2 regions of the Anaerobacillus sp. QJM3NY_17 genome follow, and region 2 is predicted to be linked to the other one. Evidence: riboswitches for the same ligand, from Rfam matches in the RefSeq annotation. Region 2 holds a riboswitch; the other holds the start of a gene.
The links. Region 2 has a riboswitch for cyclic di-GMP ahead of AC0VYV_RS20800 (anti-repressor SinI family protein). Riboswitches for the same ligand answer to the same signal wherever they lie in the genome.
Positions count from the first base shown of each region.

Region 1 (5,847 bases), 1.4 Mb from region 2:
TGGTGGGACTACCCTTATATTGCGATTCCGCAATTACCTGCAAGCATTAGTATCGATGGGGCTCTTGTCCCTGTATACTTTATTTTGCTTTATCAGTGGTGCTTATCACATAAGAAAAACTATTGGTTATATGGCACGCTTTCTGCTTTAGGATTCACATTTATTTTCAAACCGATTTTAATTTGGCTCGACCTCTTTAAGTTATACACGAATTGGTTTGTTTTATTAGGGGCTTACTTATTCGTTATATATGTAGCAAAAGTGATTACCGATATTTTCATCACAATGTCTAAACAAAGCAGGGAGACTTAAGGACAAAAATAACTGAACTTTGCACTTAAGTCTCCTTATATAAAGATAAAATATTGAATTTTGATACGTACTGCTTCAATCTTTCCACTTTCTGTTCACTATCCGCTAAGGCTACATAACCATCCGGACGGATCAGGTACAGCGCATTTTCCTGCAATCCTTTTTTCGTCATTGCTTTTTCAAAGCTAAACTCATATAGAGCATATCCAGATACCCTGGCAAAATCCTTAACGGCTTCATTTGCCTGACCATATACGTGAAGCTGCCAATCCATTGACTTAAGCGCTCCATAATTATTGCATGAATTTGTTTGAATCCATGGCAGGCGATCTCCACCATGAACTTCCCCCGCTGTACCATCACTAAGATGACTTTCGCGATAATGAATGTTGATTTGAGAAAGCCTTCTAAAGGCTGCTTTTCGAGCAATTGAAAAGGAACGAAGCGCAAATGGAGCCACGTTCGGTATAACGATTTTGCGCAGTAATCTGCTCGTCATGTGATCGCCTATAATAGAAGTAAATGCTCGATCTGTTGTATCGATTAGCGTTCTCGCAAAGCCAATGCGCTCCTTTTCAAACGTATCAAGAATAGCTTCATCCGCTTTCTGAAGCAGCACTGCGGCTAGCTTCCACGCTAAGTTCACCGCGTCCCCAATCCCGGTGTTCATGCCCTGTCCGCCAGCCGGGCTATGAATGTGCCCAGCATCTCCGGCAATAAAGGCACGTCCTTTTCTAAAATGACTGCTAACGCGATGATGAACTTTGTACGTTTGGAACCAGTTCACATGCTGAATCGTTATGCCTGTTCTCTGCTCGATCAGCGACTGGAAATCCTTGAACGCAACTGAGCTTTGATCGGTTAAATGGCGAGGAACTATTCCAATAATCCGCTCCATTCCCGTGCTTCTAACTGGCATGAACAGGTAAAAGGTGTCAGAATCTAAATACACATTTAAACTACTTTCAGATAACTGGCCAGTGTTCGCTTTAACATCTGCCACAAAAAACAGTTCCTCATACGTTCCACCTGGAAAATCAAAAGCAACTTCTCTTCGAACGGTACTGTGTGCTCCATCACACCCGCATATATATGAAAACTCACTCCGCTCTTCCTTATTATCTTTTTTAATAACGGCTTGAACATGGTCCCCTTCATCCATAAATGAAACCAACTCTGTCTTCCATTCTACCTCAACGCCTTCGTCGGCTAATTTGTTAATTAGCAGCTGCTCGTGATCATCTTGCGGATAGCTTAGGGCAAATGGGAAAGGACTTAATCCTTTTCCAAGATCGTGAAAATTGATGTTGGCTTTTGCTTTCATTCCTTCTCGAAATTGGATAGACTTCAATTTAATCCCCCGGTGGATGACTTCTTCCGCGAAGCCCATTTGGTTATAAAATTCTAGGGTTCTAGCGTGTACAATTAGCGCACGCGATGCTTCTCCGGGTCCCTCATTTTTCTCGATGATCCGAAATGAAACTCCATATTTCGCTAGGTGGAGTGCTAATACAAGACCCGTAGGACCTGCGCCAACAATTAGTACGTCAGAACTCATTTCTCAATCTCCTTTCATTGGCATTCCAAATAAAAAAACTGAAAAATCAAAGAAAACAGTTAACAAATTCACCTTTTTATGGTATTTATTATATAAGTATATCCTTATGTCAAGATACCTCAGTAAGAGAACCACAAAAAAAGAGAATGCGATGAACTATCATTCTAGCCTGGGCACTTGAGTGATAGGGAGCAAGTAGTGCAACCGGCTCCTTAAAAAGGAGAATGAACATGGAAAAGTGTACATTGTACGGGCACGCTAATTTATTTTCATCACACACACTGCGAATGATGGAACTCCTAAGACGTCACGACCCTCATAGCTTTCTCCATTCAGTACAAACTACGAGCTACTTTATTGATTTCTGTTTGCATTACAATTTCCGATCACTGTTGAAACGGCGCTTTCTTGAGTCTGTTTTGCTACATGACATCGGTAAACTACTTGTCCCAACAGAAATTCTTCAAAAAAAGAGCCCACTAACCCTTTATGAGAAAGAGTATGTCGAGCGGCATCCAGAGTTTGGAATAGAGCTACTTAATGATTTTCCAGAGATTGATATTGAGCCGTCTCTTATACTAAATCATCATGAGAATAGCGATGGTACTGGCTATCCTTATCAATTACAATATGAGCAAATTCCTCGATTTGTTTCGATTCTTCGAGTCATCGATAGCTTCATTGCGATGACGTCTGATCGAGCTTATCGTCCAAAACGTTCTGACCAATCAGCCATTCATGAAATTAACGTTCATCGGAATAACTTCTATGAGCCATCCACTACCTCCTTGTTTATCTCTTATTTGGAAAAACGGCTAAAAGGGAAAAAGGTTCTGCTTCATTATTTTGATTATGCCAAACGTCAAAATTAAGCAGCGCTATTCAATAACCGTTTAAACAAAACCAAATACAATAGGGAGGGCGAATAGATTGCGACTCTTATCAACTAAGGATTTACTAATTGCATTTTGTGATGCGTATACTCTTCAATTAGATGAAGCTTTTATTGAAATGTTAACGAGCGAAATCATCCGAAGAGGCATCAATCCTCCCCAAACACGTACGGAGTGTTACGAACAAATCGCCAATTTCACTTGATGAGACAGCCTCTCATGACGCTATATAAAAAAAGCTTATCTGGTCACAACTGGCCAATAAGCTTTTTTTGATGAATTCTAATTGATTTCATCTCCCTTCACAAATAAATTTACTGTTAATACGCTTACATATGTTTGCATTTTTTAGGAAGTGGTAGATTTAAAGTGAGATAAAAAAGTTAATTATTATTGAAAGGAATGATCTTTGTTGAAGGAATCAATCCCAGAACTAACGTTGAATGATGGACTTACACTACCCGCTATCGGTTTCGGTACTTACTTGCTAAATGGAAATGAAGGGGCAACCGCTATTAATAGTGCGATTGACGTTGGCTATCGCCTCATCGATACAGCTTACAATTACGAAAACGAAGGAACCGTAGGCGAAGCCATTCGTCGAAGTACAGTTCCTAGAAATGAACTGCGCGTCACTTCTAAATTACCAGGTCGCTATCAAGAATATAAGAAAGCTGTTACAGCCATTCAAGAGTCGTTATATAGAGCCAACCTGGATTATTACGATTTGTACCTCATTCACTGGCCGAACCCTAAACAAGGTCTTTATCCAGAAGCTTGGCAAGCTTTAATTGACGCTAAGAAATGGGGACTCATTCGCTCGATTGGCGTATGTAATTTCCTTCCGGAGCATCTAGAGCAATTGGAAAAGGAAACCGGCGTAAAGCCAAGCATCAATCAAATCGAACTACACCCCTTCTTCAACCAGGAAGATCAGAGAAGATTTCATCAACAAAACAACATCAAAACACAATCCTGGAGTCCGCTAGCTCGAGTGACTGACATTTTAGAAAATGAAACGATCAGTCAAATTGCAAATCAACATAACAAATCAGTCTCTCAGGTGATTTTACGCTGGCATTATCAATTAGGATCCATCCCGATTCCTAAATCTTCTTCTCCAGAACGTCAGCTTGAGAACCTCTCTATTTTTGACTTTTCTTTAAATGAAACAGAAATGGCGATGATGGCTGAATTAACGAAACCAAATGGACGATTGAATGATCAAGATCCAGCTACTTATGAAGAATTTTAAATTTCTCCATCTAACGATTCAACTAACCAACTAGAATAGGATGCCCTGCAGCCATAACAGGTTCTGTTTAGAGCTGCAAATATACAAATATATACTGTTCTAGAGTCTGATTTGATAGCTAAATCAGACTCTTTACTTTTCCATGGTGTTGCTGTTTTGGTTGTATCTTTCAACCATTTTTAGAATATCATTTAGACATCCATTGTACGCTTCAGAATTAGTACTTGAAATCGACTTCAATTTCGGTAGATAATGAATGGATAATATGGAAATTATATGGTGAAATGTAAAAAGAGAGAAACTTCTTTTCTTCGATTAACTCGAAGGTTAGTTAAAGGGAGCTTGGATTTTAAGCCTTATGTATGTACAAGTAGGGAGTGAACTGTTTACCTAACGGGAATAGAGCCTCAGATGCGCAACGTTCAGCCCCCATCACCGCTATAGTAAGAACATATAAAAAAGTTAACCAGAAAAGTCTGGCTAACTTTATATTACGAACGGTTGCTTTAAAAAACAGAATAACTAGATATATAATTGGCGGATCGTTCTTTTGGGTCCGTCTTTTAATTTATTATCATAGTATCTATAAACACAGGTAAGCATCATTAAGCAATAAAATATTTCCCTAATGCCTGCTGTAACGTACCTAACGTTTTGATTTCTTCACCTAATTTAATGCCAAGCTCCGTTACTTTCCTTACAACTTCCTTCCTTAATCCGGTTATGACAGTGTTACACCCCATTAGTGAGGCGCCATCAATGATTTGAATCAATCGGTAAACCTCTTCACGCCTTATTTCTGCAACTCCGGACAAGTCCATAATCAAAGTTTGGATACGCATTTCGCTTATTACGGATAATACCTTATCCTCAAGTATTTCGGTTCGTTGAGCGTCAATTGCTCCTATTAAAGGGAGAATGCTTACTGAGTGGTTTATTGGAATAATTGGTACTGAAAGATTTTCAACTAGTTCTCTCTGAGCCTTTATAAGCGAATCTTTATATTTCGTATAACTTATGAAAAAGGAATTCAAAAAGTAGTCTACTCGGTTGTTAATTTGTTTTTCCATTTCAAAGAAATTAAAATCCTTATCATTACTTTCCTCGGTATATTTTTGAAAAAACATCCACAGTGTTCGACGTATAGCTTGTACCCACTCTAATTTAAAAGAGATAGCAAGGGAATGTGTTGCCCAGGCAATTCCTTCTTGTTCCGCAAATGCGTGAAGGTCCTGATCATTCTCTTCAATGATATAAACTACGAGTGTTTGAGCATTAGTAACAAGATCGATATTGCCTACTCTTAGTATTTCATAGATCTTATCTTTAACGTTGACAGCTTCCTTTAGGAGCGTATCTGTAAAGACTTGGATGTTTGCTTCGAAAAATTCGATGAATTGGAAAGAATCTTCATACGTAATCGATTGCAATTGCCTCTCCTCCTATAGTTATAAACTAGTTGCTTTTATTATAAAACAAGCTATACTATTATGCAGTAAATCCTCCTAGGTTTTTTTAAGATACTTAATTCATTATTAGACGCAAAAAAAACCACCTAACGGTGATTTTTCAAGAGTTATTTTAAGGATATAATTGTGAGACTTTTATTAGAGTTATTTTCTGTTCTAAAATAGCTTATAAATGATGATTTTCACCTTAAAACATAACCCGTTACTCCAGAAGCGCATCCTTTTTTCTTTACGAAGTTGTTCACTTCCCCAATAAACCAAATTCACCGCTACTTATTCCATTACTGCGCTCTAGCACTCATTGGTTTATTCGTTTTTACATACTTCACGAACAACCACCGAACGAGTGGGCCCATAATA
Region 1 is NZ_CM149685.1:1,102,149-1,107,995, reverse strand. Features, by position in the region: gene AC0VYV_RS05985 (CBO0543 family protein) at 1-312, shown strand, start outside; gene AC0VYV_RS05980 (FAD-dependent oxidoreductase) at 338-1,870, opposite strand; cyclic di-GMP riboswitch class II at 2,006-2,089, shown strand; gene AC0VYV_RS05975 (HD-GYP domain-containing protein) at 2,101-2,742, shown strand; gene sda (sporulation histidine kinase inhibitor Sda) at 2,801-2,968, shown strand; gene AC0VYV_RS05965 (aldo/keto reductase) at 3,176-4,018, shown strand; gene AC0VYV_RS05960 (STAS domain-containing protein) at 4,624-5,448, opposite strand; gene AC0VYV_RS05955 (DUF2798 domain-containing protein) at 5,769-5,847, opposite strand, start outside.
Region 1: another riboswitch for cyclic di-GMP. It lies ahead of AC0VYV_RS05975 (HD-GYP domain-containing protein); the one in region 2 lies ahead of AC0VYV_RS20800 (anti-repressor SinI family protein).

Region 2 (5,847 bases):
AAATAAAGGGTATTTACACCAAGGGATTGAATATAATCAAGCTTCTTTTGAATGCCTTGGATATCCCCACCAAAGAAATCGTTACTCCATATCTTATCTCCATCATAATCTGCACTGTCCGAAAGCCTTGGATTATCGGGAAGCTCTCCCCACTCCTGGTGCTCAATTGGTTCATGACCACGTGCGGTTTCCTTTGCATCATCGTTTTCTTCATTTCCATTATTAAATCGATCAGGGAAAATTTGATACACAACAGCTTCTTTCATCCAGTCTGGCGTTTCGTATCCTGGGTCGAAGACCGTTAATTGATAAAGTTCAGCATTCGTATCAACTGCTTTTCCAGCCGCTCCTTGCTTCGTATCTTCTCCATACTCCGCTTTTGCTGAACCATCACGCACAATAAATTTATAGCCGTAAAGTCCTTTTTCTTCAGGCGTTACTTTCGCTTCCCAAAAATCTTTCCCATCATTTGTGGCTGCCTTCTCCATTGAGATCAGCTTGCTTGTACCCGTATTTTGATTCTTGATATAGAGGTCGGCTTTCGCTACATCATCTTTCTTTGCTGCTAGACGTAGCGTCACCGTCTTTCCTTCTTTCACAGCACCAAACGGAGCACGATAAGCTTCTTCCCATGAGTTATGTAGAAGACTTGCCTTATTTACTGCACCATCTGACCCTTCAGCACTATAATCTGTGCTTACTTCTTTTGAATCGGCATTGAAAAAGAACGTGACGTCTGCCTTTTCAATGACGTTCAACTTTGCATTCTCTGCAGGATAATCGTCTCCCCATTTATCGCCAAGTACCACTTTATACTCATAATTCCCTTTTGGTACGCTTGTCGTAAAGGAATAGACATTATCAAATTGATCATCAGTCAGAAGCGCTGTTGACTGATCAGGGCTCCACTCTGCTCCTGCATCAATGGCAGGCTGGATCGAGCCAACAAGTCTAGGTGATTTTTCTTCTAGCGGTGTGTAAGTAGTTGAATCTGCAATCGCATGTGTTCCATCATGATAATAAAACGTTACTTTTGTTTTCTCATCCAGCGTTAATTTAAGATTGTTTCCACCATCACCATAGCTCTCTCCCCAAGATTGATTGATCGCTATTTTATATTCATAACTCCCTGCTGGAAGTTCACCAGAGAATTCATAATATCCTCCTCCCACGGCTTCCATCTTTGTTTCCTCAGCTGTTGGATCCCATTCCTTTGAAGCACCGAGCTCGTCCTGCAAATCGCCAACAAGGGTGACAATTCGTTCGTCTGTCACCTCGCCAATCGTAAAGGTACTATTATCGCCACCATTTGGATTTAAAGGATCTTTCATCCATTCATCTCCCACGATAAATTTGTACTGATGAAGTCCATCGGATAGACCATCTATCGTTAACTCCCAGACGTCATCTACCTTCTCGAGTGGAAGTGCCCCTTCCTGCCAATTTGTAAAATCACCTGCAACAAGGACCGATTCTTCGCTCCCTTCTCCTTCATAAATAAACGTAGCTGATGATCCGTCTATGAGAGGACTAACTGCTGCCGCTTTCACTGCTCCAGGAATAGCTCCAGCAAGCAATTGAATCAACAGAACGACGACGAGTGACAGTGAAAATCTCCTTCGATTACCCCTTTTCATCCTTTTCCCCCTTGAAAATACGATTAGTGAAACCGTTTGCACAAAACCGTAAATTTTAGGAAACCGTTTGCAGTTATAAATAAAAAAATAAGCTAACTGTTCCAAATCTAAGCAAACGCTTTCACGATCTATTTTGCCACAGGATTTGGAAGTAATCAACTTATTTTTAGAAAATTTCATTATTTTTCGCACAGCTCGATCGGTAGACCATCCGGATCATTGAAAAAAGTGAACCGCTTCATTGTGAGCTCATCCACTCTTACATCTTCAATAGAAGATACTCCTCTTTCTGTTAGATGATTAACGGCCTTATCAAGGTCTAATACTTCAAAAGCGATATGTCTTAGTCCCTTTGCTTCAGGATAGCTTGGTCTTTCTGGCGCATTCGGGAATGAAAATAATTCAATTCTTGTATGATCTCCGACGGCAAGATCAAGTTTGTATGAATTTCGTTCTTCTCTGTAAGTTTCCTCGATAACCTTAAGACCGAGTGTGTCTACATAGAACTTTTTTGATTTTTCGTAATCTCCGCAAATAATCGCAACATGGTGCACTTTAGTAAACATCTGCTTCACCTCACCCTAAACGATAAGCTGACAAATGAGCGTCGTCAATAAGAAACCCGAGCAGCAAGTCATTATAGCAGCGATTCCGCCCCATCTACATACAACTCTGTCCCTGTTACATGACTGGATGCATCAGAAGTTAGAAAGTAAACGACGTCTGCCACCTGTTGTGACGAACCTGGTTTTTGCTCAAGCGGATGACTTCCTTCAGGATATTCTACTGGAATTTCAATTTCTTCTACACCATCTTTTTTGTCTGTGTTTTGATCAATGTTCGTATCGATTGCCCCAGGGCAAATGGCGTTTACGCGAATGTGATATTGAGCTAGTTCAAGAGCAGCCATTTTCATAAAGGCTACCTGTCCTGCTTTTGAAGTACTATAAGCAGACATACCGAAGTTCGAAAAAGTCCGATTCCCATTTATGGAACTAGTAATAATGATACTCCCTCCATCTTCTTTCATATAAGGGATTGTATGTTTCACCATTAGAAAAGTACTTCTTAAATTTGTCTCAATCGTCTGATCCCACTCATCAACCTTCATTTCTTCAATCGGATTCAGTGTGCCATTAATTCCTGCATTGTTAAACAGAATATCAATGCGTCCCCATTTGTTAACAACTTGCTTCAAACCATATGTAACTCGTTCTTCATCGGCCACATCCACATTAAGGACAAACGCCTCTCCGCCGTTTTTTACGATCGACTCCTTCACTTGTTCTGCTCGACTTTCCTTCAAATCAAATAAGCAAACTCGAACGCCTTCTTTTGCAAAGCGTTTAGCTGCGGCTTCTCCAATGCCAGATCCACCACCTGTTATAACGGCTACCTTCTTCATATTTAGCACTCTCCTTTTTTCTGACTATTCCCGTCCACCTACTTTTTAGACAATTTTATATAAAAAAAGAGACCCGTTAAGGTCCCTATTGCTGGTTTTCAGTTTCATCATTCGGTTGCTTTTCAGTGTCGTCCATGTCCCCTTCATCCATGTTACCATCTTCATCTTTATCGCCTTCTTCTGAACCATCCTTATTCATTGTATCATCGTCTTCCTGATCAATCGTTCCATCGTCTTCGTTAACATTCTCTTCATCTTCTGGTGTATCTTCTTGCATTTCGGGATCTTCTACCGGTCCTTCTTCTTCATTTGCATTCGAACAAGCCGCAATACTCAGGGAAAGAAACATCGTCATCAGTAACATCATCCACTTTTTCATAGAAAAACCTCCATCGTTGTAATAGTCCTATTTTGACCATCTCAAGTGGATGTATGTATTTTCCTAACACCAAATTTAAAAAAAGCTATTTATTTACAAAAAAAGTCATATATTTTTGATATTTTTTACAAATTACAACACATTTCGTAGGTTTAATGGCCTATTATAATAGTAGGATTTTCATAAATATATGATGGATCGTACAAAGTATCCTCCAGAAAAGGGCAACCATTTTTGAAAAAAAGTGGGCGCAAAGTAAACAGATCTAAGGAAGCTTCTTGATAGAAGGCTTCTATGATGGCTGAACTACCTGGAAAGAGTTTAAGGAGGAGTTACATGGGCGTACATACGGAAGAAAATCTGGACGAGGAATGGATTAAATTAATGAAAGAAGCGAAGGAATTGGGCATCAAAATTTCTGAAATCAAAGCGTTTCTCAAAAATGAGGGAATGTAACCTGAACGAAAGCGGCGGAACGGATGCCGCTTTCGTTCTATTTACGGAACAATAACATACTGGTATAATTACATACAATCAAAGAATTTTGTCGAAGCATCGGAGGGATACACGTGATAGGTGAAGAAGTAAAGAAGTATCGTTTACGCAAAGGGTTATCTCTTTCAGAATTAGCGGAACGTGCGAATGTGGCCAAGTCATATCTGAGTTCAATTGAACGAAATATACAATCAAATCCCTCTATCCAATTCCTAGATAAAATATCTAATGTTCTTGATGTTTCGGTAGAGGTACTACTTCAGGGAGATGATCCTATTCATCAGAGTGAGTTAGACTCGGAATGGAAAAAGATCGTTAAAGAAGCAATGGAGTCTGGTATAAGTAAGGACCAGTTCAGGGAGTTTCTGGAGTTTAATAAGTGGCGTGCCAAACAGGGGTCTGATCAATAAATTGTTTTTTTTAAGAGCCGACATCTTCCAGTAGGCTCTTATCTATTTAGTTAACAGGATATATACCCAATAGCCGTGGATACACAATATGAAAGAATATAATGTTGAAGCCACCACGATTAATAAAATCCGTATTAAACCGGATTTAAAGTGATGAAATTTTAAAAGTAAGGCGATCAAAAAAAGAGACAAACCTATTTATACATTAGGATAACAAGTGGATCCATTTGAAATAGCATTCGCATTAATGGATTCACTTCTCCGATCCATCCATTTTGAACTCCACAATATGTGATAAATCCATCAAGAGCGTTAATCCATGCTAAATAAATAACAAAAAACTGCTCCTACGTTTTCCCTTTATTCATAATGAGACGATATATTTTGGTTTTGTATAACCTCCCTAAGTTCATCGTACATTTTCTGTTCATCTCGGATTATTCCTTTGATGTCTTGTTCTTTATTTTCAAGTCCGTGGATTTTCTCTAGAATAAAAGATAAATCGCACTTCCCTTTATATTCGTCATTGATGTAGAGTTTGGCGATCTGTTTATCAACCGCAATGATTTTAATCCTCTTCCCTAAAATATAAGAGACAAAAGTCCCTTCCCCTAATTTGATCACCATCATTCCTCCTTATTTTTTTGAGGAATTGATTAGAAAATCCTTCACTTCCTCCTTAGATAATCCCATTCTTCTTGCAATTGAAATAAGGGTCACCCATTCCTGATCCAATTTTTCGTCAGTATACGTTTTCATTCCCCATCCCCCTTATATAATTCAGCAATAAACGACATTAATAAAGAACGTTTTGTTCTTTATTTAGAATGTACATCTAATATAGTCTTATTTTGGAAGATTAAAAAGACTGAAAATTCTTTATATAAGGCTGTTACCAGCTTATAATCTTCTATATCCTACCAAATACTCTCTCGTTCTTAAATTTTAATTATTTTGTTCAAAGAGACTTTTAGAAAATTAATATAAAAACACGACATTTGTTCTGTTTACAGAACAAATTGTTCTTGATAAAATTAACACAATAAATAATGATAAAGTCGAGGTAAAGGGATGATAGGGGAAAAAATTAAACTTTATCGGAATCGTATGGGACTGTCTTTAACTGAACTCGCTAAACGGGCAGGGGTTGCCAAATCTTATTTAAGTTCGATTGAACGAAATCAACAGGCTAATCCTTCTATTCAATTTCTTGAAAAAATAGCGGCAGAATTAAAGGTTCCTATTGAAGTGTTCATATTAGAAGAAGATCACGAGGAGCCGGCACTCGACACGGAGTGGAAAGAATTAATCGAAGAAGCGATGCGCTCAGGTATTACAAAAAAAGATTTCGCAGACTATTTAGAGTTTAAGAAGTGGCAACTCCATCATGGCAATGATGAATAAAACAACTACTTAAAATCGAATTGCTATTGAAATAAGAAACTCCTGTCCACGAAGGACAGGAGAGAAAGTTCTTATTCAGCAGAGTTCTCAGAGTTTTCGTTAGCCGCTGGCTCTTCG
Region 2 is NZ_CM149685.1:4,080,479-4,086,325, forward strand. Features, by position in the region: gene AC0VYV_RS20780 (alpha amylase N-terminal ig-like domain-containing protein) at 1-1,637, opposite strand, end outside; gene gloA2 (SMU1112c/YaeR family gloxylase I-like metalloprotein) at 1,817-2,203, opposite strand; gene AC0VYV_RS20790 (SDR family oxidoreductase) at 2,275-3,042, opposite strand; gene AC0VYV_RS20795 (hypothetical protein) at 3,128-3,421, opposite strand; cyclic di-GMP riboswitch class I at 3,635-3,735, shown strand; gene AC0VYV_RS20800 (anti-repressor SinI family protein) at 3,758-3,877, shown strand; gene AC0VYV_RS20805 (helix-turn-helix domain-containing protein) at 3,991-4,326, shown strand; gene AC0VYV_RS20810 (DUF5658 family protein) at 4,521-4,658, opposite strand; gene AC0VYV_RS20815 (hypothetical protein) at 4,687-4,950, opposite strand; gene AC0VYV_RS20820 (anti-repressor SinI family protein) at 4,963-5,085, opposite strand; gene AC0VYV_RS20825 (helix-turn-helix domain-containing protein) at 5,398-5,730, shown strand; gene AC0VYV_RS20830 (hypothetical protein) at 5,802-5,847, opposite strand, start outside.